Regions from separate parts of the Lysinibacillus sp. NPDC093216 genome, predicted to be linked through region 2. Evidence: riboswitches for the same ligand, from Rfam matches in the RefSeq annotation. Region 2 holds a riboswitch; the other holds the start of a gene.
What was found. A riboswitch is a leader RNA that binds a small molecule or an ion and turns the genes downstream of it on or off. The one in region 2 is predicted to bind S-adenosylmethionine.

Region 1: another riboswitch for S-adenosylmethionine. It lies ahead of ACQKOG_RS04165 (Na+/H+ antiporter NhaC family protein); the one in region 2 lies ahead of ACQKOG_RS21220 (methionine ABC transporter ATP-binding protein).

The regions. Positions count from the first base shown of each region.
Region 1 covers NZ_JBNNVB010000002.1:341,721-356,945, forward strand. The annotation lists gene ACQKOG_RS04115 (sensor histidine kinase) at 1-893, opposite strand, end outside; gene ACQKOG_RS04120 (response regulator transcription factor) at 893-1,564, opposite strand; gene ACQKOG_RS04125 (DMT family transporter) at 1,728-2,618, shown strand; gene ACQKOG_RS04130 (ArsR/SmtB family transcription factor) at 2,655-3,341, opposite strand; gene ACQKOG_RS04135 (antibiotic biosynthesis monooxygenase family protein) at 3,433-3,741, shown strand; gene ACQKOG_RS04140 (CbrC family protein) at 3,781-4,611, shown strand; gene ACQKOG_RS04145 (PA2928 family protein) at 5,019-6,125, shown strand; gene ACQKOG_RS04150 (PadR family transcriptional regulator) at 6,264-6,581, shown strand; gene ACQKOG_RS04155 (DUF2812 domain-containing protein) at 6,581-7,126, shown strand; gene ACQKOG_RS04160 (DUF3951 domain-containing protein) at 7,483-7,641, shown strand; gene ACQKOG_RS04165 (Na+/H+ antiporter NhaC family protein) at 8,248-9,528, opposite strand; SAM riboswitch class I at 9,637-9,744, opposite strand; gene ACQKOG_RS04170 (hypothetical protein) at 9,983-10,330, opposite strand; gene crcB (fluoride efflux transporter CrcB) at 10,361-10,690, opposite strand; gene crcB (fluoride efflux transporter CrcB) at 10,687-11,049, opposite strand; gene ACQKOG_RS04185 (VOC family protein) at 11,598-12,023, opposite strand; gene ACQKOG_RS04190 (ABC transporter ATP-binding protein) at 12,589-14,331, shown strand; gene ACQKOG_RS04195 (ABC transporter ATP-binding protein) at 14,328-15,225, shown strand, end outside.
Region 2 covers NZ_JBNNVB010000025.1:25,684-40,908, reverse strand. The annotation lists gene spoIIP (stage II sporulation protein P) at 1-581, shown strand, start outside; gene ACQKOG_RS21270 (C39 family peptidase) at 637-1,140, opposite strand; gene ACQKOG_RS21265 (thioredoxin family protein) at 1,199-1,543, opposite strand; gene ACQKOG_RS21260 (3-hydroxyacyl-CoA dehydrogenase/enoyl-CoA hydratase family protein) at 1,908-4,292, shown strand; gene ACQKOG_RS21255 (acetyl-CoA C-acetyltransferase) at 4,537-5,709, shown strand; gene ACQKOG_RS21250 (acyl-CoA dehydrogenase family protein) at 5,830-7,614, shown strand; gene ACQKOG_RS21245 (hypothetical protein) at 8,120-8,422, shown strand; gene ACQKOG_RS21240 (arsenate reductase family protein) at 8,566-8,922, shown strand; gene gcvH (glycine cleavage system protein GcvH) at 9,098-9,478, shown strand; gene ACQKOG_RS21230 (toprim domain-containing protein) at 9,860-10,201, shown strand; gene ACQKOG_RS21225 (thioredoxin family protein) at 10,218-10,520, shown strand; SAM riboswitch class I at 10,585-10,689, shown strand; gene ACQKOG_RS21220 (methionine ABC transporter ATP-binding protein) at 11,010-12,038, shown strand; gene ACQKOG_RS21215 (methionine ABC transporter permease) at 12,028-12,696, shown strand; gene ACQKOG_RS21210 (MetQ/NlpA family ABC transporter substrate-binding protein) at 12,784-13,632, shown strand; gene ACQKOG_RS21205 (response regulator) at 14,165-15,037, shown strand; gene ACQKOG_RS21200 (HEAT repeat domain-containing protein) at 15,034-15,225, shown strand, end outside.

The sequences.
Region 1 (15,225 bases), on a different contig from region 2:
TCTTGGATTTCAGTAGAAAACTGTATGTCAGGAGGCATAATCCTTTGAAATTTCGTGCTCACTTTTAGGAGTAATGTTGATAATGGTATGCTTTCTTTTTGAATGGAAACCTGCTGCTGATCGTGTCTTGCTAAGAACAGCAGTTTATCTATGAGCTCTTTCATTATTTCAGCCTCATCTTTTAAGTCCACAATTAATTCCTTCCCAAAAGGGCTTAATTGCTTTTCTTCTTCCAATTCTAAAATTTCAAGTGAACTATAAAAAATACTTAATGGTGTTCGTAATTCATGGGAAGCATCGGATACGAACTTTTTTTGTTTATCGAACGACCATTGAATAGGGACCATCGCTTTACCAGCTAAATAATAGGCCAATAGACCGATTAAGATCGTAGAAATACAAGTTAATACTATTAGTAAATACTTTGTCATCTGGAAAAAGTGATGCTGTGACGTCACAGATTTACCAACGAAAATATAGCCTGCTACAGTATCATCGTTGTAAATTGGCTTTTTCAAAATTAGAAAATGCTCTTCTTGCCATTCATAATGTTGTATGAGCTCCTCATCAGGATTTTCATTCCCAAACGCTTTTTCAATCTGATTCTTCAGACCCTTGTAAGATTCATCACCATGGACAAACTTATGATCTTTTGTGTAAATATAGTAAAAAAAACTGCGATTTGGGTCAAAATTTAAAGTTTTAGTGTCTGCATGAACATGTTCAAAGAAATCATGCTCTTGCTTACCATAAAAGTCTTCTAATTCGTTTATTTGTTGATTTTCCATTAATTTTACGAGGGAAAAGTATATAACAATAACGAATAGTGAAAATAACAATAAGTAAAGCGTTGCATACAAAAAGGATAATTTTTTTTTCGTTTTATGAAACATTAGTCTTCCCTCAGTTTATAGCCAATCCCTCTAACGTTTTGAATACGTGATTTGGATTGACCATCATCAATTTTTTTTCGAACAAGCTTGACTAAAGCATCTAAGGAATTATTCGAAACATCGTAATCGTAGCCCCAAATATAAATACAAATTTGTTCTCTAGTTAGTACACGACCTTTATTGATAAATAAATACTCCAAAAGTAAAAATTCATTTTTAGTTAGATCAACTACTTCATTATTGTACAAAAACACACGAGAATCTACATTCAGCTGTAATTGATCGATCTGGATGACCTGTTCTATCACTTTATCTTTTCTTCGTAGTAATGCGCGAACTCTTGCTAACAGTTCCTCTATTTTAAATGGTTTTACTATGTAATCATCTGCGCCACTATCAAGACCTTTAATGATGTCCTCTGTGTCGTCCTTCGCTGTTAGCATTAAAATACTACCATTGAATCCAGTGTTTCGTAGCTGCTGGCACACTTGAATTCCACTAAGGTGCGGCATCATCCAATCTAAAATAACAAGATCGTATTGTTCTGTAAGCGTATGGTCTAGCGCTTCCTGTCCATTCTCCGCTTCAGTCACATTATGAAATTCTTTCTTTAAAATATGAACGATATTTCTTCTTAACCGTGCATCGTCTTCTGCTAGTAATATTTTCAAAGCAGCTTCCTCCTATATACTATATTCAACTAAGTATACGCATATAAAAATGAAATGAAACTGAAAAAAGTTCCTTCCTCCATTATTGTATTCCATACTTCGATAAGAGTTGAAGTTTTTCCTGTCTATAATGTTCTTAAACATAGAAATAGGGGGACAAATAATGAATATTTATAAATTTACAGCATTGTTAGTTTTAACGACCTTTTTAATGGGATCTTCGTTTGCCATTGTTAAATTGGGATTGCCTTATGCATCTCCACTGTTATTGGCTGCACTCCGCTTTCTACTGGCAGGGATTTTGATGGCTGTCGTCGTATTAGCGTTAAAAAGACCTCATCCTACTTCAAAAGAAGGCTGGATGAAAATTTTAACGATTGGAGCATTTCAAACTGCGGGTGTAATGGGCTGTATTTTTTTAAGCTTACGGACAATTACAGCAAGTGAATCTTCTATTCTAACGTTTACGAATCCTTTGCTTGTAGTTATATTCGCTACAATATTTACGAAAGCACGTTACCGATTGTATCAATGGTGTGGTGTTTTCTTGGGGTTAATTGGTGTTACGATTACAATGGGTATACAGATTGAAGGTGAAATCGGCATTCTTTTTGGTTTTCTTTCAGCTGTTTTTTGGGCAATTGCGACATTACTAGCTAAAAAGTGGGGAGTATCATTTGATACATGGGTGCTTTCAGCCTATCAAATGCTTTTTGGTGGTTTACTACTTTTAATGGCAAGTTTCGTGTTAGAACAACCATTTTTTACTGTGAATGTTCATTCAGTATCCATTTTATTATGGCTTAGCATTTTCTCGTCAATTGTTCAATTTGCCGGCTGGTATTATCTTTTACAAAATAGTGATCCTGGAAAAACGAGTGCCTTTTTGTTTTTAGCTCCTTTTTTCGGCGTGATAACAGGCTGGATACTATTAAATGAACCATTAAAACCATCGCTAGTCGTAGGAGGGCTGTTTATAATTGTCGGTATTTATTTGGTGAACCGTAACTTTACGGCTAACGCAAAAAAAATATCCGCGGGGAGTCGAATATAGACTGTCCGCGGAAAGTAGGCAGAGCCCTGTGCTAGTTTATACATCTAACTGAAAAACGTCTTTAAAGCCAGCCCTTCCTTTTTCAGTCACTTTAATGGCACGAATAGACGGGACACGAGTCACCCAACCCAAACTTAAAAAATGTGTAAGCATTCCTTGACCAAGAGCACCAGCTAGATGATAACGTCGTTCACTCCAATCCAAACATGCATGGGAAAATGATCGACGCTTTCTTTTTAAATCATCTAAATCAAGACCGAAATCTATAAAAAATTGTGCACCTTCAGCTGTTATGAGAAACTGCTTTTCTTCTAGTTTTAGATAGCCTGCGTTAACCAAAGAGTCTGTTAATTGAACACCTAGTTTACCAGCTAAATGGTCATAGCAAGTTCTTGCACCTTGTAGTAATTTCATTTGGCTTGATTGTTTTAATGAGCGTACTTCAGGTGGTGGAGAAATCGCTAGGAAGGATTCTAGTAAATGAGCAATTTCTTCGTCTGCTAATTGAAAATATCGATGACGGCCTTGTTTCTCTACTTTCACAAGTTTACCGTCTACTAACTTTGCAAGATGAAAGCTAGCTGTCTGGGGTTTAATGGCAGCCATATAAGCTAATTCACTTGCTGTATGAAAACGACCATCCATCATACTAGCTAGCATCGTAGCTCTTGAAGTTTCTCCAAGGAGAGAAGCAATTTCAGCCATATTTGGATTAATACTCATTTGTCACAATCCTTTCTGCATTCCATATTTCGATTTTCATAAAAGTATTTATCGTTTACAATAATACATAAAAAGGTGGGAGTAAATAGCTATGGAAACATATTATGCTGTAATTTTTACATCACAAAGAACAGATGAGGATGGGGAAGGCTATGCCAAGATGGCAGAAGTGATGGACGAACTAGCACAAAAGCAACCTGGATTTCTTCGTGTAGAAAGTGCTAGAGATGCTGAAGGGAAAGGAATTACTGTATCCTATTGGGAGTCACTAGAGGCCATCCAAGCATGGAAAGAAAATTCAAAACATCTAGTTGCACAGCAATTCGGAAAAGAAAAATGGTACATGGAATATAACGTGGAAATTTGTACAGTCATAAAAGATTATTCTTTTACAATGTAATCGGGAAACGTCAAAACCAAATTTAGGAGAATTTAATATATGACTATTTTAGAAGAATGGCATGAACAAAGAAGAAATTTTAATCCTTCTGATCCAGCCAGTATTAATCAAATGCATGAGTTTAAGGAAAAAGTGAAACTTCAAGAGCAAACTGAAGGTAATTTTAGGATACTCGCAGACATCTACTGTATGCTTAGGATGTATTCGGATGCCTATAAGATTTTCACTTTAGTTATGGATGTAGGGAACAAGAAAGATCAGAAAAAATTTGGATCAATAAAATATTACATAGATAATCCGAATTGTGTGAAACCTTTGTATCCTTGTAAAATTAGAGAGGATAAAATAATTAAAACAATAATACCTAAATTTAAGTATTTGCCAGACCCATTAAAATCTAAAATCTTTGAAGCGGAAGAAGATGTAACTTGTGATTGCTGCGAACAGGAAGTAGATGTTTATTATACTGGAAGTATTTATGCTGTTGAAGAGGTTGATTATCTCTGTCCTACATGTATACATAGTGGTGCAGCTGCTAAAAAATACGACGGTTCTTTCCAGCAGGACTTACTAAATGATGAGAATGTTATAAATTCCAGTTTTACTGAGGAAGTAATGTGTAGAACACCTGGTTTTATTAGTTGGCAAGGTAATAATTGGATGGCTCATTGCTCAGATTATTGTGCATTTATTGGCTATGTTGGCTGGAGTGAGTTAGTGGAGTTGGGCATTACAGAACAATTTGAAAATTATACTGGTTTTTCTATTGAAGAGTTATCAGAATCACTTATGAATAATGGGCATCATCAAGGGTATTTATTTCGATGCTTAGAATGTGGTCGCTATGTCCTTTATTCTGATTTTAGTTAAACGTGAAAAACAGTATATCTTCATTCAGTAGAAGACTCCTACCTCTTAAAGTGGTGAGATGAATGAGGATGTGGTTTCTTTTCAAGGTGTCCAAACATCTACTGAAATAGAGGAACTCAGTCTAAGAACGCCACGTCCTGTGGCAACGACTGAGTGACCAACATCGTATTGGCCTAAAGCCTCCGGTGGATGTTACGGATTTTTTAAAGGAATGAATAAAGGAAGTTAGCCTAAAACCTTCGCATCCAGCTAAAACGGCTAACTGACCTGCATCGGTAAAAACACCACGTCCTGTGGTATTACCGAAATGACCGACATCGTGTCGGCCCTCGTGCAGGCCTGGGCACAATTCAAAATCCTAACGCAATTACGCCGAGGCGAAATTGATCTGATGAGGGGGAGGAGAATTGGACAATTTTTTTCAACGTTATATAGATTCATGGCGTTTTAATGGTTGGTTTATCCACGATATCTTTTTAGGCATTGTCATTGGCGTTGGGCTTTTATTAGTATTGTATGCTTTGTTCAAACGCCGATTTAATTTTGCTCTTGTCATAACTTTTATCCTGTACGCTTTTTTAGGGAATCTTTTGATGATTGCCTTTGGTTTAGCTGGTCGAAGCTTCCCTATCAATTCAGAATCACCCATATATACAGATAATGCACAGAAAATTGCTGTCCAAATGGTTAAAGGATCTGAAAATAACGGTACAGGTAATGGCATTACGCAAATTATTTCACATCATCAAATTATTGCGATTAATTTGCAAACAGGTGAAAAACAGTGGACGAAATCTTCTTCAAGTAAAGAGACTTTAATAGGCAATTTTATGGGGGGACTTCTTGTTCATCATCGTGACGGTGAATACGGGAAACTTTCATTATTAGATATGAAAACGGGGAAAGAAAAGCTCTCTGAAAAAGAATTTACGGAAAAGCATAAACAGTTAATAGATGTTTTAGATATAGGTTCTCACAATATAGTTTTATTAGAGAATAATCTTTATTTAGAGGGTGTCGATGGGAACTTTTATCGCTTCGATGGCAAGAAATTAGCTGAAGATAACAAAGCTGAAAAATATCTTTCTACAAAATTTTTCATAGAATCCGATATTCCAGGTTATTTTGCTTCGCACAATCAACCGTTGGAGGATTATGAAGAGGTTCGAGAATTTAGCAGCAATGTATTAGCTGAACCTGCCATACAAGTATACAAGAATTTAGATCCTGCCGTATTAGATGTTGATTTGCAACAACAAACAGCTATTGTATCTTATCGACAAACGAAGCGAGAAAGTGCAGACAGTATCGTATTATTATATGACATGAAAAACCATCGCATTATTTGGGAAGAAAATATAGGTGTTGTTAACGCTGAGCAAAAAAATCCGGGTGTTCGTACATTAGAGAACTACTTTGCGATTCAAGCAGGAGATGAGTTTTTGTTGTTAGATAAGAACACGAAAAAAGAAATGTTCAGATATCAGCTACGTTGGAATCGCCCAGTTCAGTGAAAATTAAAGAGCGTAGAATTATTTATCCCCTCCAAGTAACGACTTGTGAGGGGGTTTTTTATAGAGTTGCTCTATATATCACAAAATGATATATTATTTAATGGTATATCATTTTGTGATATATTGGAGGTGTAGACAATGAAATCATTAGAGCAGTTAACAGATTCTGTTTTTTATATTATGGCTGCCTTAACGGAGCCTCGCCATGGTTATGCTGTCATGAGTTTAATAGAGGAGACAACAAAGGGGACTTTCGTAGTTGGTCCAGCATCCCTTTATACAATTATTAAAAAACTATTATCTGAACAACTTATTCAGCTACATGATGATTCGGATTCTCGGAGAAAGGTCTATGTCTTAACGGATAAAGGTCGAGAAATATTGCTCGAAGATATTGAAAGAAGAAAGGTCATGATTCAGTTGGCAGAGCAGGGACTACAAAGGGGGCAAAAATAGTGCGAAATAAGAGATATATGGCATCATATGGTTTAGCTTTTTTTGAGGAGCGCGATATGAAAGAATTAAGTGAAAAAGCGGCAAATGGGTGGCATTTAAAAAGATTTCGATGTGCTGGCTATGGGCTAGAGAAAGGTGAACCAGAAGACGTCATTTTTAGTATTGATTATCGTAAATTACCGAAGGATGAAGAAGAGGAGTATTTTGAGCTATTTGCTTACGGTGGCTGGACACATGTTTGTTCTAGTGCAGATATGCATATTTTTAAGGCAGCACCAGAAACTACACCCATATATAGTGACGCTGAGTCTTCTATTGATAAACTAGCGCGTCTTGCAAAGCCTGTAAACCTAGCTGCATCTATTTCTCTTGCTATAACGATGGTTTTGTGGATATTTATGATGTTTACCACTGGGACAATTCAACACGTTGCAGAGCAAGGATTTGAATATTCCTTTATTTTTACTGTTCCAGCAGTGATGACTTCTGGTGGAGTATACTATCATATGTGGAAGAACCTACGATTAAAATCAAAGCATATATAAAGAACGAACAGCTGAAGTTTATCAGCTGTTTTTTTCATGTTCGGTAAAATGAGGGGGTGGGTTTCTGTTTCAACTAGGCGATTTCGATGAGCCGCTTGGTCCAAGCGTAGTGTTATGAAGAAAAGATAAACTGAACCACAGGAAAAATTTGACTTCGTGCCGAAGTATTAGTATGTAGAATATAGATATCTAATTATTTCGAAAATAATTGGGGTGTTTTAGATCATTATATTACAATCTTGGCATGTCCAATGTTTGATGACAATATAATAGTACAGTTGCCTACATTAATTAGTAGTACACTTGCAAAGTAGGAAAACTATAACTAACTACTCAGTGAGAAAGGATAGGATGGAATGAATATTGGGAATAGTGTTGCGCTTATTGTAAGTCTGATTTTTTCAAGCATTTTGGTTCGGGCAATATATCGCGTTTTTGTGAAAAAGAAAGTACCTACTATGACCTATACACCATATGATGATGCCATGAATGGTAGAGGTAAACATGACAATTAAGTGAGTGGTTACAAACATCAAACAGTAAGCTGCAGGCTTCATGTAACTAATAGTATAAAATATGAGAATCTACTATTATTTCAATAAGAAATAATAGTAGATTATTTTTATTTTATCAATGATAAGATTTACGAAGGAATTTTATCCTGTATTTGGTATTATTTAATCAAGGGACAGTCAATAATTTTGTGTAAATGACAATCCAACCTTTTCGTATAGATCAAAGAATGATTTTGTTTTTAGGAAGGTTAGTTTCAGACATAGCCGAGGTTGATTATGTAGGTACAGCCCTTACTTTTCAAATGTGTATTGGTTTCTTACTTACTATATTTTCAATAAATCTAATCCCTATTATACTGAGGATCATTGGATGGGAGTGGATCTTTACAATATTAGCGATTGGACCTATTCTTGGAATTGGATTTATGTTCAAATATAGACGCTACGAAATAACTAATGAGAAAGTGTAATTGTAACTTTTAAGTATTATCTCTATCACAAAAAATGAATAGCCTCAAATAAAAAATCCAATCGTTTTGATTATTTCTTTCAAAACAATTGGATTATTTTAATGGTAAAACAATATTTTTTTTTAAGTGATGAAGCTCAGGCTTTCTTTTCTTTCGGGTATCCGATGAGGATAGCAATGGTTCCGCAAATTCCTATAAGGACTGGATAGAAAGAGTATTGCAGCATGCTCACTGGCGATATTCCGGCTACGCTTGCGGCTGCCAGGAATTGGGCTCCGTATGGCAGTAGACCTTGGATCGTACAGGAGAAAATATCTAATATACTTGCGGATTTTCTCGGCTCAATCTCATACTGTTCAGCAATATTTTTTGCAAGTGGACCAGCAATTAAAATAGCAATCGTATTATTGGCCGTAGATAAATTTGTTAAACCCACTAGGCCGGCAATGCCAAATTCAGCACCTTTTTTCGATTTAATCCTTTTTGTTGCAAGGTGAAGTAGAAAGTCAATCCCTCCGTTAAACTTAATAACCTCCACCATTCCAGCTATTAATATCGCAAGGAATGCCATTTCATACATGCCTGACATTCCTTCGCCGATCTTTTGAAAAAGGCTCATTAAGTGATAGCTGCCATCCGCTAAGCCAACAGCCCCGGCAAGAACAATCCCAGATGCCAGAACAAGGAAAACATTCATTCCAGCTAACGCTAAAATAATAACCAAAACATAGGGAACAATTTTTACCCAACTATAGCTTAAATGCTCCACTTGTGCAGTTTCACCCATTGTGATAACTCCTAAAATAAGGCTCGTTACAATAGCTGCCGGCAACACAATCCAAAAATTCACCTTAAATTTATCCTTCATTTGTGCACCTTGTGAACGAACGGCAGTAATTGTTGTATCTGAAATAAAAGATAAATTATCGCCAAACATCGAACCGCCAACAATCGCTGCCATTACTAAAGCCATGGAAAGGTCGATATGCTCGCTTATCCCAACTCCAATTGGAGCCAGTGCAACAATCGTTCCCACCGATGTACCCATTGATAGGGAGATAAAGCAGGCGATGATGAACAAGCCTACGACAAGTAAGTTTGGCGGAACGACCGATAAAGCAAAGTTTACAGTGGAGTCCACTGCCCCCATGCCTTTTGCTACCGCTGAAAAGGCACCAGCCAAGAGAAAAATAATGACCATCAGCATGACATTTAAGTTTCCTGCGCCTTTGCAAAAAATATCAACCTTTTGCGCAAACGATTCTTTTCGATTCATTGCCAAAGCCACAGCGCCTGAAATAGAAATGGCTACAATGACAGGGAAGGCGTAAAAATCACCTGTAATAACCCCTGAACCAATAAATAAAATTAAAAAAACAACAAATGGGATCAGCGCCCATGGATTCTCTTTCTTCATGTCTACCTCCAAAAAATAAAATTGGACACGTCTTTTGTCCATTCTTTTTACGATAAAAAGGCCTCTTCTTGTAACAACAAGAAGAGGCCTTATATCTATAAAACACTCCTCTTATCTATCAAGCCTTTGCCTGCTGGATTTGGCACAGTAACTTAAATCATAAGTTCCGCTGCCGAGATTTCATCGGGCCAGTCCCTCCATCTCTCTTGATAAGAAGCAAATATATTATTTTTTTCACAATAATAAATATTATAATAAAAAGTCGATTTTTGCAACATATTTTTAATCAAGCTTGGTTTAAAAGCTATATTAATTAAGGAAATTGAACAAGTAAGAGGTTTAGAGGATAGGAAAGCGTGAATTTTTGGTGTCGCTGTTTTTACGCAGCACAACTTGATTTAACAACTGAAAGGGGGAAAAAGGAGGCGCCCTTAGAATTGGAGGGGCGCCTCACCTAAAACATTTGTGGTAAAAATTCCGTCATAAAGCGTTGATTTTTACGTAGCCATATTTTTAAAATCATACGATGTGTTAGGAGGCGTTGTCTTTTTTGTGGTCTAGCCTTTGCTTCTATTAAACTTTGTAGTAGAGTGCAGGTTTCTGTTGCCAATCCTTGAGAATCAACGAGGACGTCAAGTTTATAATCAATTAACTGAGTAGCCTGAACCTTTGCAAGTAATTGTGCAAAGCGAGTATTCATTTCTGGAAAGTTTTCTTCTAGTTCTAAGTCGATTAAAGTATATAATGTTTGTTCAATTTCAGCTTCGAGCGCTTGTAATTGTTCAATGGACGGCTGTGTCAAAAAATCACCTCTAGTATTTCAAAAATGCTGCTACACAAGGACAAAGCCAAGTGCCGCGAAAAGTAAACCGAATAAAACTGTAGTGCATATATAAATAATCGCTTGCCTCCATTTTTTCTGCTCTAAGAGTTGCAAACATTCAAAACCAAATGTTGAAAAGGTCGTATATGCTCCTAAAAAACCAAGCCCTATAAACTGCCAAATCCAATCATTTGGATGTAATGCAAATAGAAAGCCAAGTGCAAAAGAACCCGTTATATTAATAAAAAATGTTGCCCATGGGTATGTATGGACAATCAATCTTCCTAGATAAAATCTTGTTAGTGCACCCAAAAATCCACCGATACCAATCATTATCATACGAAGCGCCCCTTTGCTAGTTTAAATCCTAGCCATGCACAAGCTAAACCGCCAAAAACACTTACAAAAATATAAAGAACGGCTTGTAGCCATTTACTATCCTGCAAAAGTAATAGCGTTTCTAAAGAAAATGTTGAAAAGGTTGTAAAAGCACCAAAAAAGCCAGTACCAATTCCTATAATAACAGGTGTTCGCTTTGTAAACGTTGTAAATAGCCATGCTAAACAAAAGCAGCCAATTAAGTTCATACAAAGTGTCGCAAATGGAAAACCACCGTTATTTGAAAGTACTAGACCAAGGCTATATCGACAGATGGCACCCAAAAATCCGCCGATTCCAACAGCTAAAAATGATTTCAAAGTAAAGACTCCTTATTAAAATGTCTATATTAAAAAGTGTATCATGAGATACCCATTTTAGATAATAGTTAGGCGTTAAATTAAAGTTGGGTGATAAATTAAAAAAGTTAGGCGATAAATTTAAAAATTAGGGCGATAAACCTTGAAATTGTTCCGATAAATTGATTTGGACCCTATCGAACTAGCTTTGTTCGACAGGGTCTTCCAGCGATGTTTCAATAACATGTTTTAATTGAAAAATAGAAGATTGTTGACTTTCGCTCTTCTTGAAAATAAAGACAGTTTCTATTATTTCGTTTAACTGCGGCAAACCATAATAGTAAATGTTGGAGTAGTAGTAAAGGTTAATTAGTTAACACAGCCAATCGTATTGTCTATTTGTAGGAATCAAGGACACTTCTTACCGATTTTATTTCCTTCATCGTAAAAGGAACTTGATTCTTTTAGCCACTCTGCCATCGCACGTGTATACATATAGCATCTGCTTCACACAAGTAGTGTAACAGATGAACTTGTTTCTGCTGTTGCAATCATGTCATAATTTATTACTATGATTGATTATTAACATTGTCAATGACAGTATCGAAGTCTTTATTGGAATCGACACTTTCAGTTATTGTAAAAACATAACCATCTGGATCTTCTATCGTTAATTCTTTTGCATTCCATGGTTGAACTGTCGGCTGTTGAATGATTTTCGTTTTATTTTCTAGTGCAGCCAGATAAATACTATGAATATTATTAGAGAAAACATTAATAATGACAGAGTTAGAAGTGCTGACTTCTTCATCCTTTAATAACATTAAATCTTGATACTTGGCTCCTCTCAAATGTGTCATGGAAGTTGTTCCGTTCGCATCTGGGAAATCAAATACCGAATTGAAATTGAGTACGTTTGCATACCATTCCTTTGATTTTTCAATATTGCTTACTTTTAGCTTTACGAATAAGGGCATTTGATAAAATTCATTCATGTTTATTTCCTCCTTTAGGTTCATACAAACTAACCATAAAGGCTTACGTTGCGTTAAAGTCAATACAAAAAGTTATAGGTTTGAAATTCTAAATTTAAGGTGCCTAGTTTACTTTGTTCCAAGATTGTAATTGTAGTAATTCATTGCTTTAAAGCGTTAATTATTTCCTGAAAAACGTAAAAAATAACAGTTAGTTGGTTGACAAATATTTCTAAAGTGTGATAATCTTCAAGAACACTATAACAATCTTAAGTAGAGGAGGGCATGACGATGTTAATTTTACCAGTATCATATCAAAGCACAACTGCATACATTGTCCATGTCTTCTAACTTTTTTATTTTGCGTTGCAAATAAAGGGCATGGGTAACTCCTGACCTTTTATGAAGAGACACATGCTCTTTTTTTGGGTATGTGTCTTTTTTGTTGCAAAAAAGGGTTGTAGTGACAATGAAAAAGGAGTGCATGTGTATGCGAAACAAAGTACAAAAAATGATTTTCATCAAGGTATTTCTGGATAGTGGGTAGCACAGCTTTAACAGCACTAGAGAAAGAAGGTTATAACGTATGTTTGATGTTTTAAGTAAATTAGGCTGGTTTTTTAAGAAATATTGGAAGCAATATTCTATAGCTGTCGTGCTATTAATGATTGCGAGTGGCTTAGAAGTTGTTCCACCGTATTTACTAGGGTCAATTATTGATATATTGACTGCTGGAGAAATGACACCAGCTATTTTAACGAAGTATATTTTGATTTTCGTGTGTATCATTATTGGGGGTTATGCCCTTAATTTTGTGTGGCAATTCAGATTATTTGAAGGGGCTATTAACTTAGAGAAAATTTTACGTCGAAACCTTATGCAGCATTTTTTACGCATGACACCGACGTTTTATGAAAAAAATCGCACCGGGGATTTAATGGCACGTGCGACGAATGATTTAAACGCAGTGTCGTTGACCGCTGGTTTCGGGATTATGACATTGGTTGATTCCACAATCTACATGGGCTTTATTATTTTTGCCATGGGTTTTATGATTTCGTGGAAGCTTACTTTTTTTGCAATGCTGCCAGTACCGATCATGGCTATCCTTATTCAATATTTAGGGAAGATTGTGCACGAACGCTATATGAAGGCGCAGGATGTTTTTGGAGAGCTGAATGATAGTGTTCTAGAGTCGGTTGCAGGTGTGCGGGTTGTACGGGCATACGTACAAGAAAAAAAGGACGAAACAAATTTTGCAGAGATGAGCGAGATTGTGTATGAAAAAAATATGCATACCGCAAAAATTAACGCCTTATTTGGACCGATTACAAAGGTCGGTACGGGGATTAGTTATGTTGTAGCGCTTGGCTATGGTGCTCATTTAGTAGCAACAGAGGCTATGACAGTTGGGCAGCTTGTAACGTTCAATGTTTACTTGGGGCTAGCAGTTTGGCCAATATTTGCAATTGGGGAACTTATCAATGTGATGCAACAAGGTAACGCTTCTCTTGATCGTGTACAAGAAACGCTAAACTATGAGGCGGACGTTCGGAATATTGCGAATCCACGAATGATTTCGACACCAAGTGCAATTGGCTTTGATGATTTAACATTCCAATATCCAATGAGTCAGGTGAAAAATCTCCGGGAAATTTCGCTGTCATTGAAAAAGGGGCAAACACTTGGAATTGTTGGTAAAACAGGAGCGGGTAAAACGACCTTCTTACGACAATTATTACGCGAGTATCCAATCGGCGAAGGACAGCTATCGATTGATGGAGTCGATATTACTGCACAAACGAAGGAGCAGTTACTCGACTGGATTGGTTATGTTCCACAGGATCATGTTCTATTCTCACGTACTATTCGTGAAAATATTTTATTTGGGAAAGAGGATGCTACACAGTCTGAGTTGCAGCAGGCGGTTCGTGCAGCATACTTTGAAAAGGATTTAAAAAATTTACCAATGGGTCTTGAGACACTTGTTGGTGAAAAAGGTGTATCTCTTTCAGGTGGTCAAAAGCAACGTGTTTCAATTGCGCGTGCTCTTATTAAAGACCCTGAAATTTTAATGCTTGATGACTCGCTTTCTGCTGTAGACGCCAAAACAGAGGCAAGAATTATTGAGAATATACAGCGAGAACGACAAGACAAAACGACGATTATTACAACGCATCGTTTATCAGGAATTCAGCACGCCGATTTAATTATCGTGCTAGATGAAGGTCAAATTGTAGAGCAGGGAACACATGAGCAGCTTCTTTCACAACAAGGATGGTATAAAGAGCAATTTGACCGTCAGCAGCTAGAAGGAGGTGCCTCATGAGTACGAGTCAACGTTTAACACGCTATGCAATGTATTTTAAAAAACCGATACTACTTGGACTATTTTTCTTAACAATCGCCGTCTTTACGGAGCTTGTTGGGCCGTTTATTGCGAAGCATATCATTGATAATTACATGACAATTGGCCACATTGAATTAAAACCAATTACTTGGCTATTAGTTGTCTATTTACTTTTAGCAATAGCTACAGCTGTTTTACGCTATTTTATGTATATCTATTTACAAATGGGTGCCAACCGTGTTGTACAAAAATTACGTAAGGATGTATTTGAGCATATTCAAACATTGCCAATTCAATACTTCGATAATTTACCAGCAGGGAAAATTGTAGCCCGTGTCACGAATGATACCGAGGCTGTTCGTAATTTATATGTTCAAGTACTTTCAAACTTCGTTACGAGTTTAATTTCTATTGTAGGTGTTTATATCGCACTCTTCATTTTAAATTGGAAAATGGCATTCCTAGCGTTGACTATGGTACCAATCGTTTATTTATGGATGATTTTATACCGTAAAGTTGCTTCGAAATATAATGATGTTATTAGAACGAAAATAGCCGATATTAACGCAATGATTAATGAATCGATTCAAGGGATGACGATTATTCAAGCATTCCGCCGTGAACAGCAAATGACGAAGGAATTTGATGACATGAATAATGAGCATTATGCGTATGAACGCAAGCTGCTTTTCCTTGATTCGGCAACTTCCTTTAACCTTGTTAATGCATTAAGACTTACGATGTTTACTATTTTTATTATCTACTTTGGTACACAGTCATTTACGGCAACGGAAGTTATTTCTGCGGGGACATTATATGCCTTTGTTGATTATTTAACGAGATTATTTAATCCGATCACGAATATCGTCAATC
Region 2 (15,225 bases):
CAGAGCTTCCTGCACAAGAAATTAATCAGATGATTTATAGCGATACTAAAAATGTAACATTGCTAGGTAAAGAGTTAAGTAGAGCACTAAAGGAAATGCAAATTAATTCAGTACATGATGAGACCGATATTGCTGGAATCTTAAAAAGAAGAGGTTTAAATTATTGGGAATCATATAAAGTATCGCGGGAAAATTTACAAAAAGTTTTAGCTGAAAATGACAGTATTCGCATGGTGTTTGATATACATCGAGATTCTCAAAAAAGACGTGAATCCACAATTGAAATTAAAGGGAAGGATTACGCAAGAATTAAATTTGTCGTATCAAAAACGAGTGGAAACTATGAAACGAATAAAATATTTGCCACTCAGCTTCATGAACAACTAGAAGTATTATATCCGGGATTATCAATAGGTGTAATAGAAAAAGGGGTCGATCCCCAAAACACCTATAATCAAGAGCTCCATGATAATTCAGTATTATTAGAAGTTGGAGGTATAGAAAATACGATGGAAGAATCGTATAGAACAATGGATGTATTTGCGGAAGTTCTAAAAGTTATTATTGAGAAGAGTAAATAAGCCTTGAATTATTGATAAGAAAAGAGCGTGTCTAACATTGCAAGCACGCTCTCGTCTAGTTCGGTGTAATTTTCACGAAGCTCAATACTTTTTCATTATCTTTAAAAGGAGCCGTTCGAATTTTACTTTCACGATTAGGGCCGCCATTATCATGGAACATTAACCACAGCTCATCATTTCGTATTTCATAGCCAATGAGAGGCACCCAATGATAAGCGAAGGCAGATTTTTTATCGCGCCAATTTAGGCTAAAATATCGGTCAAAGCGGATGGCGACAGGGCGACCTGCATCGATTTCCTGCATAGCTTCCTTTAACGTACAATCACGAATATCCCATGTTGGACGGAGCCGACAAAGATTGCGAATTAGACGCCATTTAAATAACCCGATTTTTGTGCCACCGAGAAGTTTATAAAGCTCATTTACCGAAGGAGCTCGATCTTCCAAATAGTTTAAGACTACATGTACAGTTGTAGGACCACAAGCTGAATTACGGTATTTTGGTGAAATGGATGCATCATATTGAGACTTTCCGAGTAGCGACAATTGCTGGCGCATCATAATCTCCTTTTAAAAAAGAGCCGCATTTCAAAAAGAAATGCAGCTCATTTTTCCATTATTGTTGAGCAGATAAGAACTCTATAACTTGCTGAGGTGTTTTAGCATTTGCACTATGTAAGTGTGCTAATTTTTCACCGTTTTGGAAAATTAATAGGCTTGGAATACCCATTACATCATATTTGTCCGCGATTTCTGGAAGCTCATCACGGTTAAGTTCATACCAGTCAAATTGGTTGTATTCTTCGATGATTGGATCGATGAACATATTCATGCGTGTGCAATCTGGGCACCATCCAGCGTAAAATTTCACTAGAACTTTTTGATCACCTGAGATCAGTTCATTAAATTGTTCAGCAGTTGTAATTGTTTTCATTAGTATTTCACTCTCCTTGCTTTCCATTCTACACATTTTTCCCTCAACCTGAAAGTTTTCTGTTTGGAATTATCACTATCTACTTATTGTCTTATTTTCGCTCGTAAAAAACGAAAAAAGTTATATATTGCAAAAATAATTGGTGAAAAAAGATTGCTAAATCAGACAAAATAATCTAAACTAAAAACAGAAAAAGTAGTTTTATCTTTATTCAGCAGAAGATATTAACCTCTAATTCAAAATGGTTGCTGAATGAAGATAAGCCTTTGTAGTATGTCACAGATTACGCCTAAGATGATCTGGACAAAAATACACTAAGGCAAACTTGATATTTTTTTGGCCAAAAAATGAATGACTATTCATTCAATGGAAGAATAAGGGGGAATTGCTTGTGACTTACAACATTAAAAAAGCGGCTGTTCTAGGATCTGGGGTAATGGGCTCTGGAATTGCAGCACATTTAGCAAACATCGGTATTCCAACATTATTATTAGACATTGCACCGAAGGAACTAACAAAAGAGGAAGAAGCAAAAGGTCTTTCCTTAGAGCATCCTGCTGTAAGAAATCGTATTGTCAACGGAGCTCTTCAAAAGTTATTAAAGCAAAAGCCAGCACCACTTACTTCTAAGAAAAATTTATCACTACTAACGGTTGGTAACTTTGAGGACGATTTAGAGAAATTAAAAGATGTAGATTGGATTATAGAAGTTGTCGTTGAAAATTTAGCGATTAAACAAAACCTATATGAAAAAATTGATGCTGTACGTAAGCCTGGCACAATTATTAGTTCAAACACATCTGGCATAAGTATTAATGCAATGGCAGAAGGACGTTCAGAAGATTTTCAAAAGCATTTCCTTGGAACTCACTTTTTCAACCCACCACGCTATTTAAAATTACTTGAAGTCATTCCGGCAAACACAACAGCGCCAGAAGTTGTAAGCTTTATGAAAACATTTGGCGAAGATGTACTTGGAAAAGGCGTTGTACTTGCTAAAGATACACCGAACTTCATTGCCAACCGTATCGGAACGTACGGCTTACTAATTACTTTACAAGAAATGATGAAGGGTAGCTATTCGGTTGGTGAGGTGGATTCTGTAACAGGCCCACTAATCGGTCGTCCAAAATCTGCAACCTTCCGAACGTTGGATGTTGTTGGTTTAGATACATTTATTCATGTAGCGAAAAACGTTTATGATCAAACAACTGGTGAAGAGCAGCAAGTGTTTGCAGTACCAGAATTCCTACAGAAAATGGTTACAAACGGCTGGCTAGGAGCAAAATCAGGTCAAGGGTTCTTCTTAAAGCAAGGTAAAGAGATCCTTGAAATTGATCCAGACACACTAGAATATAGCCTAGCAAAAAAATTGAAAACACCTTCTATCGAGATGGCAAAACAAACTCGTGGATTAGCAAATAAAGTAAAAACACTAACATATGCAAAGGATCGTACAGGAGAGTTATTATGGGGTATCTTAGCTCCGACGCTAATTTACTCGGCACAGCTACACAGTGAAATTGCTGATGATATTGTTGCGATTGACAATGCTATGAAATGGGGCTTCGGCTGGCAGCAAGGGCCATTTGAAATATGGGATGCAATTGGCGTGAAAGAGTCCGTAGCTAAAATGGAGGCTGAAGGTCGTGAGGTGCCGGCATTTGTAAAAGATATGTTAGCAAGCGGCTTTGAAACTTTCTATTCGGAAATTGACGGCGATCTAGCTTATTATAATGGCTCTGACTACGTAAAAGTGCCAGTTAATGAAAAGGAAATTAACTTAAAACGTTATAAGAAAAAGCACGGTGTTATCAAATCAAATACAGGTGCTAGCTTAATAGATTTAGGTGACGGAATTGCCTTACTTGAATTCCATTCCCAATCAAATGCAATTGGCTTAGACATTATTCAAATGATTAACTTTGCAGTCGATGAAGTAGAAACTAACTATAAAGGCTTAGTCATCGGTAACCAAGGGAAAAACTTCTGTGTTGGTGCGAATCTAGGAATGATTTTAGTAGAAGCACAGGATGATAATATTTTTGAGCTAGATTTCGTTATTAAAGCATTCCAAGATGCAATGCAAAAGATTAAATACTCTCGCAAGCCTGTTGTAGCAGCACCTTTTGCTATGACACTTGGTGGAGGAGCAGAAGTTTGCTTACCAGCTGCACATATTCAAGCAACGATGGAAACGTATATGGGCTTAGTAGAAGTCGGCGTAGGATTAATTCCTGGCGGAGGCGGTAATAAGGCACTTTACCAAAAATTCATCAAAGGGTTACCAAATGGCGTTGAGGTAGACTATCAACATATTGCTAATAAAGTATTTGAAACAGTTGCAATGGCAAAAGTTTCGACGTCTGGCGAAGAAGCACGTGAAAATAACTTCTTAAACTTTGCTGATGGGATTTCTGTTAACCCAGATCACCAACTATACGATGCAAAGCAAGCTGCACTAGCACTTTATGAGGCAGGTTATCAAGCACCTGTACCTGCGAAAGTTCCTGTAGTCGGTGCATCAGGCTACGGTACGCTATTAATCGGTGCGCAAGGGTTGTTTGAATCAGGCTATATTAGTGAACACGATTTAAAAATCGCTAAAAAATTAGCGTATGTCATTGCTGGTGGTAAAGTTCCGTATGGCACATTAGTAGATGAACAATACCTATTAAACCTTGAGCGTGAGGCGTTCCTAAGCTTAGTTGCAGAACCTTTATCTCAACAAAGAATGCAGCACATGCTTTTAAAGGGCAAACCACTGCGTAACTGATTTTAACTTCTTTCAGCAGGAGTCTCCTAACTCTATAGGTGGTGAGATGAATGCGAATTCAAGTCACTTTTCAGCAGGTATCCAACATCCGCTGAAAGAAGTTAAAGCCTCCGGCGGATGTCACGGAATCGGAAAGGAGTTCTTTGTGCAAGCACAAAGCCGATTCCGTACGCAATTATGCCGAGGCATAATTGATAATACAAATTAACCATACTTGCACATGAAACAAAGGGGGATTAATACGATGCGTGAAGCCGTTATTGTAGCAGGAGCACGAACTCCGATTGGAAAAGCGAAGAAGGGTTCTTTAGCAACAGTTAGACCAGATGATTTTGGAGCGGTTGTTGTCAAAGAAACATTAAAAAGAGCGGGCTATGAAGGTCCGATTGACGATTTAATTTTAGGGTGTGCAATGCCTGAAGCTGAGCAAGGCATGAACGTAGCACGTAATATAGGAGCGCTTGCCGGGTTACCAAATACAACACCAGCGCAGACAATTAATAGATTCTGTTCATCAGGTTTACAAGCAATCGCTTTTGCAGCAGAGCGTATAATGCTAGGACATTCTAAGGCGATTCTTGCTGGTGGAGTCGAGTCGATGAGTATGGTGCCAATGGTAGGTAATACACCTCGCTTAAATCCAACTTTAGCAGAAACTGCTCCCCAATATTATATGGGGATGGGGCACACAGCAGAGGAAGTGGCACGTCAATACAATGTAAGTAGAGAAGATCAGGATGCATTTGCTGTGCGTTCACATGAGCTTGCGGAAAAAGCGATTAAAGAAGGTAAATTCAATGATGAAATCGTACCAATCGAAGTAGAGCAGCATTATGTAGATGACAACAACAAGCCACAGGTGAAAAAATTCACGTTTAGCATGGATGAAGGTGTACGTCCAGGTACATCTGTAGAAGGTTTAGCGAAGCTTCGTCCAGCCTTCCATGTTAAGGGCAGCGTTACAGCTGGTAATGCCTCTCAAACTTCAGACGGTGCAGCGGCAGTACTTGTGATGGATCGTGAGGAAGCAGAGAAGCAAGGGCTTACACCAATGGCGAAGTTTTTAGGCTTTGCAGTTGGTGGTGTACCTCCTGAGGTGATGGGTATTGGACCAATCGTGGCAGTACCTAAAGCACTTGAAATTGCAGGGTTAGCAATTGATGACATTGATTTATGGGAAATTAACGAAGCATTTGCGTCACAATCCCTACAAGTCGTACGCCATTTAGGCATCGACCAAAACAAAGTAAATGTCAATGGTGGAGCAATTGCCGTAGGTCACCCACTTGGTGCAACTGGAGCCATTTTAACATTAAAGCTTATTCATGAATTGAAGCGTCAAGGTAAGAAATATGGCGTTGTGACAATGTGTATTGGCGGCGGAATGGGTGCTGCAGGAGTGTTTGAAATTCTATGATTTTTGCTAGATCAGCTTGGAGTGCAGCGTTTCCGGTTGCCTCCGAACACAGTGCTTCAAGCTTTTCTATATATTGGGGATTAAAACTACTAACAATAGATAAATAGGGAGGAATTTAGAATGACAGAAAAAACAACGGATTTCATTAAAGGCGGCGGATTTATTATTGAAGATGTGGAATTAGATCGTGTATTTACACCAGAAGATTTCACAGATGAGCATAAAATGATTGCTAAAACAACTGAAGAGTATGTAGCAAATGAAGTGTTACCAGTCGTTGAAAACTTAGAACACCATGAATTTGAGCATTCGGTTCGTCTACTAAAAAGTGCAGGTGAACTCGGCTTATTAAGCGCAGATGTACCTGAAGAATATGAGGGTCTTGGACTAGACAAAGTTTCTTCTGCATTAATCGCAGAAAAAATGTCTGTTGCTGGTGGCTTCTCTATTACGCATGGTGCACACGTAGGTATTGGTTCTTTACCAATCGTACTTTTCGGAAATGAAGAGCAAAAGCAAAAGTATTTACCAAAGCTTGCATCAGGTGAATTAATTGCTGCTTACGCATTAACTGAGCCAGGTTCAGGTTCTGATGCATTAGGTGCAAAAACTACTGCAAAATTAAATGATGCAGGGACACATTATATTTTAAATGGTGAAAAGCAATGGATTACAAATGCAGGCTTTGCAGATGTATTTGTTGTCTATGCGAAAATCGATGGCGATAAATTCTCAGCATTTATCGTTGAACGTGCCTACAATGGCGTTTCGGTTGGCGCAGAAGAGAAAAAAATGGGGATCAAATCTTCATCGACTCGTACATTAATCCTTGAAGATGCAGAAGTACCTGTAGAAAACCTTTTAGGTGAAGTAGGTCGTGGACACGTTATTGCCTTTAATATTTTAAATATCGGGCGCTATAAATTAGGGGTTGGAACAATTGGTGGCTCGAAGCGTGCATTAGAGCTTGCCATTCAATATACAAACCAACGTCAGCAGTTCAAAACGAAGCTGTCTGATTTCAATCTAACAAAAGAAAAATTATCAACAATGGCTTCACAATTATATGCGTCTGAGTCATTAAACTATCGTACAGTAGGTTTATTTGAAGACCGTTTAAGTCAGCTAAGCCCAGAAGAGCAAAAGCAAGGGAAAGTAATCGCTGGTGCAATTGCTGAGTATGCTATTGAATGTTCTATTGCTAAAGTATTTGGTTCAGAGACTTTAGATTACATTGCAGATGAAGCGGTTCAATTACACGGTGGTTACGGCTTTATGGCTGAATACGAAGTAGAGCGTATTTATCGTGATTCTCGTATTAATCGTATTTTTGAAGGTACAAATGAAATTAACCGCATGATTGTACCAGGTACATTTATGAAGAAAGCATTAAAAGGTGAATTACCATTATTACAAGTTGCTCAAAACTTACAACAGGAGCTTCTAATGCTAATGCCTGAGGATGTAGGCACAGAGCCGCTAGCACAGGAAAAATATCTTGTGAAAAATGCGAAGAAAATTGCTGTATTAGCAGCAGGCATAGCAGCACAACGCTACGGTGCGAAGCTTGATCAAGAGCAAGAAGTATTGGTGAATATTGCAAATATCGCAAACCAATTATTCGCGATGGAATCAGCTGTATTGCGTACAGAAAAAGCGATTGCTCGTGACGGCGCTGAAAAAGCTCACCAAAAATTACTGTACACTCAAATCTTCTGCCAAGAAGCATTTGCAGAAATTGAAAAAGAAGCAAAAGATACGATTCTTGCTTCAGCAGACGGCGACGCTGCACGCATGACATTGTCTGCACTACGTAAGTTAACTCGCAACAATCCATACAACTTAATCGCGAAGAAACGCGAAGCTTCTGTTAAATTAATTGAAGCAGAAAAATTTGTAGTTTAATATAGCAGTCCCAACCTAGCTATCCGAGATGTGATAGCTAGGTTTTTTTGTTGGAAATAAAAGTATAGCTCTTCGGTGATTTCTGTTCCGGCTACGCGCATTCGATGGGGTCGCTTCGCTTTAACAAAATAACATCCAACTTTTAGTTTTATCAGAACACTTTTACGATTTATCGCCCGACTTTTGAATTTTATCTACCAACTTTCACGATTTATCACCCAACTTTTGAATTTTATCTACCAACTTTCACGATTTATCACCCAACTTTTGAATTTTATCGACTAACTTTCATGTTTTATCACCCAACTTCTAAATTTTATCGACATCCACCTGCCAAAGAGCAAAAAAGGATTCATACACAAAACTGTGTGCGCTTTATAATGTCGCCCTGTCTCCACTCCATATGTATCCTTTGAAATGTAGTTTGATAGCAAAAGGGTTTCATCTGTGCGAAAGCGAAACAGGCGAGACCTTGCACGGAGCGAAGGAAACGGACCACTCCAAAATGCCAATCGCTGATAAAATGCTGAGAATCGCTGATAACATCAAGAAAATCGCTGATAAAATGCCAAGAATCGCTGATAACAACAAGAAAATCGCTGATAGAATGCCGAGAATCGCTGATAACAACAAGAAAATCGCTGATAAAATGCCGATAATCGCTGATAACAACAAGAAAATCGCTGATAAAATGCTGAGAATCGCTGATAACATCAAGAAAATCGCTGATAAAATGCCAAGAATCGCTGATAACAACATAAGAATCGCTGATAAAAATTCCAAGAACCCCCGAAAGCATCATGAGTAGCTTCCAGCCGGAACGGAAATCAACCCCACGCTTTGGCTTGAAGAGTTTCATTTTGGCTCGTAACGGTTATGATGGTATACTACAGAAAATGAGGGATACACTGAAAATGTTGTTCCTAAAGATGAAAGTAGAGGAGCCTATAAATGACGATTCAATTTATTCAATATCCGAAATGTACTACTTGCAAAAAAGCTCAAAAATGGCTAAATGACAATGGGGTTTCATACGAAGAGGTACACATTGTCGAACAACCACCTACAAAGGATGAATTATCAAACTTATGGCAAGCTAGTGGACAACCTTTAAAGAAATTTTTTAATACTTCTGGTATGAAATATCGAGAGCTTGGCTTGAAGGATAAACTTGCTGAAATGACTGAAGAGGAGCAGCTTGAACTGCTTGCATCAGATGGTATGTTGATTAAGCGTCCGATTGTAACCGATGGAAAAAAAGTTACTTTAGGGTTTAAAGAATCAGATTTTGAGCAAGCTTGGAAATAACCGCTTTTCACTTGTTTCAGTAAATGTTGTATGTAGCGAAAGCGAAGCGTCAGGTCAGAACTCTTCACCTCTATAGGTATTGAGCTGAATGAGGCATAATTGATTCTTGTTTTTATGGTAGAAGTATGGCACACTGAAAATGAATATATTACATATTTATGGAGGGGTTTTTTTCATGAGCACACCTAAAGACTTACGTTACTCTGAAGAGCACGAATGGGTAAAAGTAGAAGATGGTAAAGTACGTATCGGTATTTCTCATTTCGCACAAGCTGAACTTGGAGATATCGTTTTCGTTGAACTTCCACAAGTTGGCGACGAAATCAAAACTGATGATCCATTCGGTAGCGTAGAATCTGTTAAAACAGTTTCTGAATTATACGCACCAATCTCAGGTACAGTAGTTGAAGTAAATGCAGATTTAGAAGATAGCCCAGAATTCGTTAATGAATCACCATATGAAAAAGCATGGATGATCGTTGTAGAGCCTGCTGATGCTTCAGAAATTGACAAGCTTATGACAGCTGAGCAATACGAAGAAATGATTGCAGAATAAGACAAGCCTTTAACTTCTTTCAGCGAGTGTTCAAACATCAGCTAAAAGAAGTTAAAGCCTCCGGCGGATGTCATGGAATCGGAAAGGAGTGTTTAGATGATGTTAGCCTAAGATCATCGCATCCATGCGATAACGGCTAACTAACCTGCGTCGTGCAGGCCTAAGCACAAAGCCGATTCCTGACGCGATTATGTCGAGGCATAATTGATCAGAAAAACGTCGGAAACTACCGACGTTTTTTTTTATCTTAACCATCCTGCCACTATAGTTGGTAAGGTAAATGCAAGTATATTCCCTTATTAATAGGTATCTAACTGTATCAACGACAAGGTTTGTTGATATAATGAATTATAAGGGATATGTCTAAATGGGGGTGGCGTGATGTTCGAGGGAAAATGCTTAATTGTCGAAGGCCGATCGGATAAACTTCAAATCGAACCTATTTTAAATGAAGACGTAAAAATACTTTGTACAAATGGTACAATTGGTGTGCATCAATTAGAAGAGCTACTCGACCCATATGAGGGTTGTGAGCTTTATACATTTTTTGATGCAGATACATCAGGTAATAAGCTACGGGCATTAATGGACAGACATTATCCAGAGGCTGAGCATTTACGTACGATGCCAACATATAAGGAAGTTGAGACAACTCCGAGGAAAGTGCTAGCGGCGATATTGCTTCGTGCACATTTCTCAATCCATAATGAATATATTTTGTAAGGTTGCGTGAAAAAAGATGGAAGAATGGTCAAAAGAGCAGTGGAACACGGCTATCCAGTCCGGTGAAAAGGCTGCCTTTTATTTATATACGCCAATGTGTGGAACGTGCGCAGTTGCATCGAAAATGATGGCGGTTATTAAGCAATTGCTGCCACAGCTACAGATTGGTAAGGCGAATATTAATTTTATAGAGCAAATAGCTTATGATAATAAAATCGAAAGTGTACCATGTTTACTCGTATGTGAAGGCGGAGAAGTGATAGAAAAGGTTTATGCCTTCCAATCCGTACCATATTTATACGAATTGTTAAAAAACTAATTGACTGAATATTAATCACATGGTAAAGTAACAAATATATTAAAAAAACAATAAATATATCGAACTCTTATAAAGAGCGGCGGAGGGAAGTGCCCTATGAAGCCCGGCAACCATCACAAACGTGAAAAGGTGCCAAATCACCCAAAGATTTATCTTTGACAGATGAGAGAACGGTTTAGCGTATATGTACGTGACCCCTTCTACTTGTCTTTAAGTGAAGGGGTTTTTTAATTTCTTTCAGCGGGTGTCCTGGAATCGAAAAGGAGTGCTTAGAGGATGTTAGCCTAAAACCATCGCATCCATGCGATAATGGCTAACTGACCTGCATCGGTGCTGCTGTTGCTGCGTTAGCACTACGCTTTCGCGCAAAAAACATCTGCAGGCCTAAGCACAAAGCCGATTCCGGACGTAATGTTTATCTGTGCGAAAGCGAAGCGACAGCAACAATTATGCCGAGGCATAATTGATATAAGAAAAGGAGAATTCGCTATGATCAATCTTCAAAATATTACGAAGAAATACAAAACTACGAATGGCGAATTAACAGCAGTTAAAGACGTCAACCTTTCTATTAATAAAGGTGAAATTTTCGGCATTATCGGCTATAGTGGCGCTGGTAAAAGTACAATGATTCGTTTGTTAAATGGTTTAGAAAAGCCTACATCTGGTACGGTGACGGTTAATAATCAAGAGTTTTCGTCCATAAAGGGGCAAAAGCTTAGGGATGCTAGACAAAAGGTTAGTATGATTTTCCAACATTTCAATTTACTTTGGTCTAGAACTGTTGCAGAAAACATCGCTTTCCCACTAGAAATCGCAGGTGTGCCAAAGGCCAAACGGGAAGCACGTGTGAATGAATTGATTACACTAGTTGGCTTGGAAGGGCGCGAAAAAGCATATCCATCACAACTATCGGGGGGACAAAAACAACGGGTAGGTATCGCTCGTGCACTTGCTAATAATCCAGAGGTATTGTTATGTGATGAGGCAACATCTGCACTCGATCCGGAGACAACAGATGCTATTCTTGATCTACTTGTCGATATTAACGAACGATTAGGTCTAACGATTGTGTTAATCACACATGAAATGCACGTTATCCGTAAGATTTGTCATCGTGTAGCGGTTATGGAAGCTGGTGAAATTGTAGAACGTGGTGAAGTATTACAAGTATTCCAAGCTCCACAAGCAGCCATTACGAAAAAATTCGTTTCTCAAATTACAGATACAAAGGAAACACAGGAAACTGTGGCACAAATTAAAGAAAATTACCCTAATGGACAACTTGTTAAGCTAATCTTTGTAGGAGAAAAAACAGAGCAGCCTGTCATTTCACATCTTGTGAAACAGTTTGATGTAGAAGTAAGTATTGTACATGGTAATATTTCGCAAACGAAAAATGGAGCGTACGGTACACTTATTGTGCAAATTGATGGCTCAGAGGCGAACGTTGCTGCTTCACTGAGTTACTTAAATACAGTCGAAGTACAAACGGAGGTGATTACAAATGCTAACTAGTCTTTTTCCGAATGTCGACTGGGAAAAAATGTGGGACGCTACGTATGAAACATTGTATATGACAACAATTTCTACGGTCATCACATTTATACTTGGATTAGTAATTGGAATCTTATTATTTTTATCAAGTCCCAACCAACTATGGGCCAACAAAATTGTAAACTTTTTAACAGGATCAATCGTTAACATTTTCCGCTCGATTCCATTTATCGTATTGATTATCTTATTAATTCCATTTACGAAATTTTTACTCGGCACAATTCGTGGCGCAGATGCGGCTTTACCAGCATTAATTATTGGAGCTGCACCATTCTATGCGCGAATGGTATTAATCGCCTTACGCGAAATTGATAAAGGTGTTATTGAAGCGGCTCGTTCAATGGGTGCCAAAACGTCAACGATTATTTGGAAAGTATTAATTCCCGAATCGTTACCAGCGCTTATTTCTGGTCTTACTGTAACTGCTGTAGCACTTGTTGGTTATACTGCGATGGCAGGTATTATCGGCGCAGGTGGTCTAGGAAACTTAGCATTCTTAGATGGTTTCCAACGTAATCGCACAGATGTAACTTTAATGGCAACTATTTTAATCTTAATAGTAGTATTTATTATTCAATGGATTGGCGACTTAATTACAACCAAAACAGATAAACGCTAAAAAGAGCATCATACTATGAACATCTAAAAGGTTATCTCGGTTTCATACCGCTAACATATTTTATATAGGAAAAGGGAGAGTAATAAAATGAAGAAGTTATTAACAGGATTATTTTTATCTGTATTAGTACTAGCTCTAGCCGCTTGTGGTGCTGGTAAAAAAGAAGAAAAAAGCTCATCATCTGATGCTGGTGATAGTAAAGAGAATGTAACATTAACAGTAGGTGCTTCTAATACACCACATGCTGTTATTTTAGAAAAAGCAAAACCGATTTTAGCTAAAGAAGGTATCGATCTTAAAATTGAAACATATCAAGATTATGTATTACCAAACCAAGATTTAGAATCTGGCGAAATTGATGCAAACTATTTCCAACACATCCCTTATTTAGAGAAGGAAATTAAAGAAAAGGGTTATGATTTTGTAAACGCTGGTGGTATTCATATTGAACCAATCGGTATTTACTCTAAAAAATATAAATCTCTTGAGGATCTTCCAGAAGGTGCAATAATTTTACTTTCTAGCTCAGTTGCAGATCACGGACGTATGCTTTCATTATTAGAAGCTAAGGGCTTAATTAAACTTAAGGATGGAGTAAATAAAACATCTGCTGAACTTAAGGATATTGTAGAAAATACTAAAAACTTCAAATTCGATGCAAATACAGCTCCTGAAATGCTTGTACAAATGTATGAAAATAATGAAGGTGATGCAGTTCTTATCAATTCTAACTACGCAATCGATAACGGCTTAAATCCATTGAAAGATGCAATTTCTCTTGAAGATAAAGAATCTCCATATGTAAACATTATCGCTGTACGTGCTGGTGATGAAACAAAACGAGAAATTAAAAAATTAATAGAAGTATTAAAATCTAAAGAAATCCAAGACTTCATTATTGAAGAGTGGAAAGGCTCAGTTGTACCAGTAAAATAAAATGTATCGAAAAAAGGGTATGTAAGTATGACAGCTTACACACCCTTTTTGCTTGTCTACAAAAGAATAAAACAAATGTAATGATCACGCAGAGTTGGTGCTTTCCACGGTTTTGGCTTCAATCTCCTCGTCACTACGTTCCTGCGGGGCTTTCAATGCAAGCCCATTCCACAGAAGTCGCCACTCTCTACAGAGGTTGTCAAAAAAACACTATGTAATTTTATATCAAAATAGTGTTTATCTACAGTTTGAAAGGGTATGTAAGTATTAAAGCTTGCATTCCCTTTTTTTTCTTGTTTAAAAAAGGATGTCTATTATCAGAAAAGTATAACATTTTTATCGAAAAGGGTCTTCTTTTGTGTTTTATAGCAAAAATATAATATATTTTAAAAGTGACTGATTTACCAAATATTTTATATAGAAATTGATTAGTGATCTTTATTACTATAGTTGTTGTGTTTATAAATCGAAAAAGTGCTAGAAAACATGAAAGAAAATCAAATATTTCTTACATCAACTGGAGTGAACACCAATGAATAAATTAATCATCGCAGAAGACATCATGCAGGAGCATGAGGTGAAGGGTTATTTTGAAACATTGCGTGAGAGCGTCATTCGCTCACGTTTCACAATGACTGCAGTCTTTTTTAAATTAGCTAATTCACCACAAGGAACAGATATAGAACGTAATCTAATTTCAGCTTTTCTAAAATCAAAAATACGAAAAACAGATTTACTTTTCCAATTAGCGGATGGCGTGCATTGGGGAGTTTTTTTTCTACAAAGTAGTGAAGTCGAGGTAAAGGCGTTTTTAAAACGGATTTTTGCAATTCTGAAGCAAGAAAGGGAATTTCAACAAATAGCGTTAAAAGCCTCCATTACTGAAATAAGAAATAATAGTGTAAACTTTGACACTTTGTTAGATAAAAATAAGCAAAAACTAGCAGATGACGAACAGCCGACTTGGTCAATAGAACAAGTTACAGATTATAGTGAACAACCAACTGAGCAAGTAAAAGTAAGCATTATTGAACAAAATGCAATCTTTAGAAAAGTGCTAGAAACAACGCTCAATGATTTAGATATTCCTCATTTTACGTTAGATGTGGCTACCTATGAAGATGGCTATAGTTTTTTACAGTCCGAAAGCTATAAAACAGGCCATATGCATTTAGTTGTCATGAACGATATTTTACCACGTAAAAATGGCTTAGAAATTTTGCACATTTTACGAGAAATGCCGAATGAGAAAAAGTTCATCATTTATATGATGTCAGAACGAAACTCAGAAGGGGCGACACTTAATGCTTATGAAGGTGGAGTCGATGAATTTATCGTAAAACCATTTAATTTACGTTTGTTAGAAGCAAAAATCAGGAGAACGTTTGCGAGGTTTTGGCTATGATCGAGCTATCGATTTCTTTTCTTTTAACGGCCATCGTTGTTTTATTAGTCATTTTATTTTTATTTACGATATATCTACTTTTGCAGCATCAGCGGGAGATTCGCTTTGCAGAAACGTATAATACTTATTTACAAAACTATTCACAGCACTGGTACAACTATTTAATCAATGAAGAAAATTTCTCTATA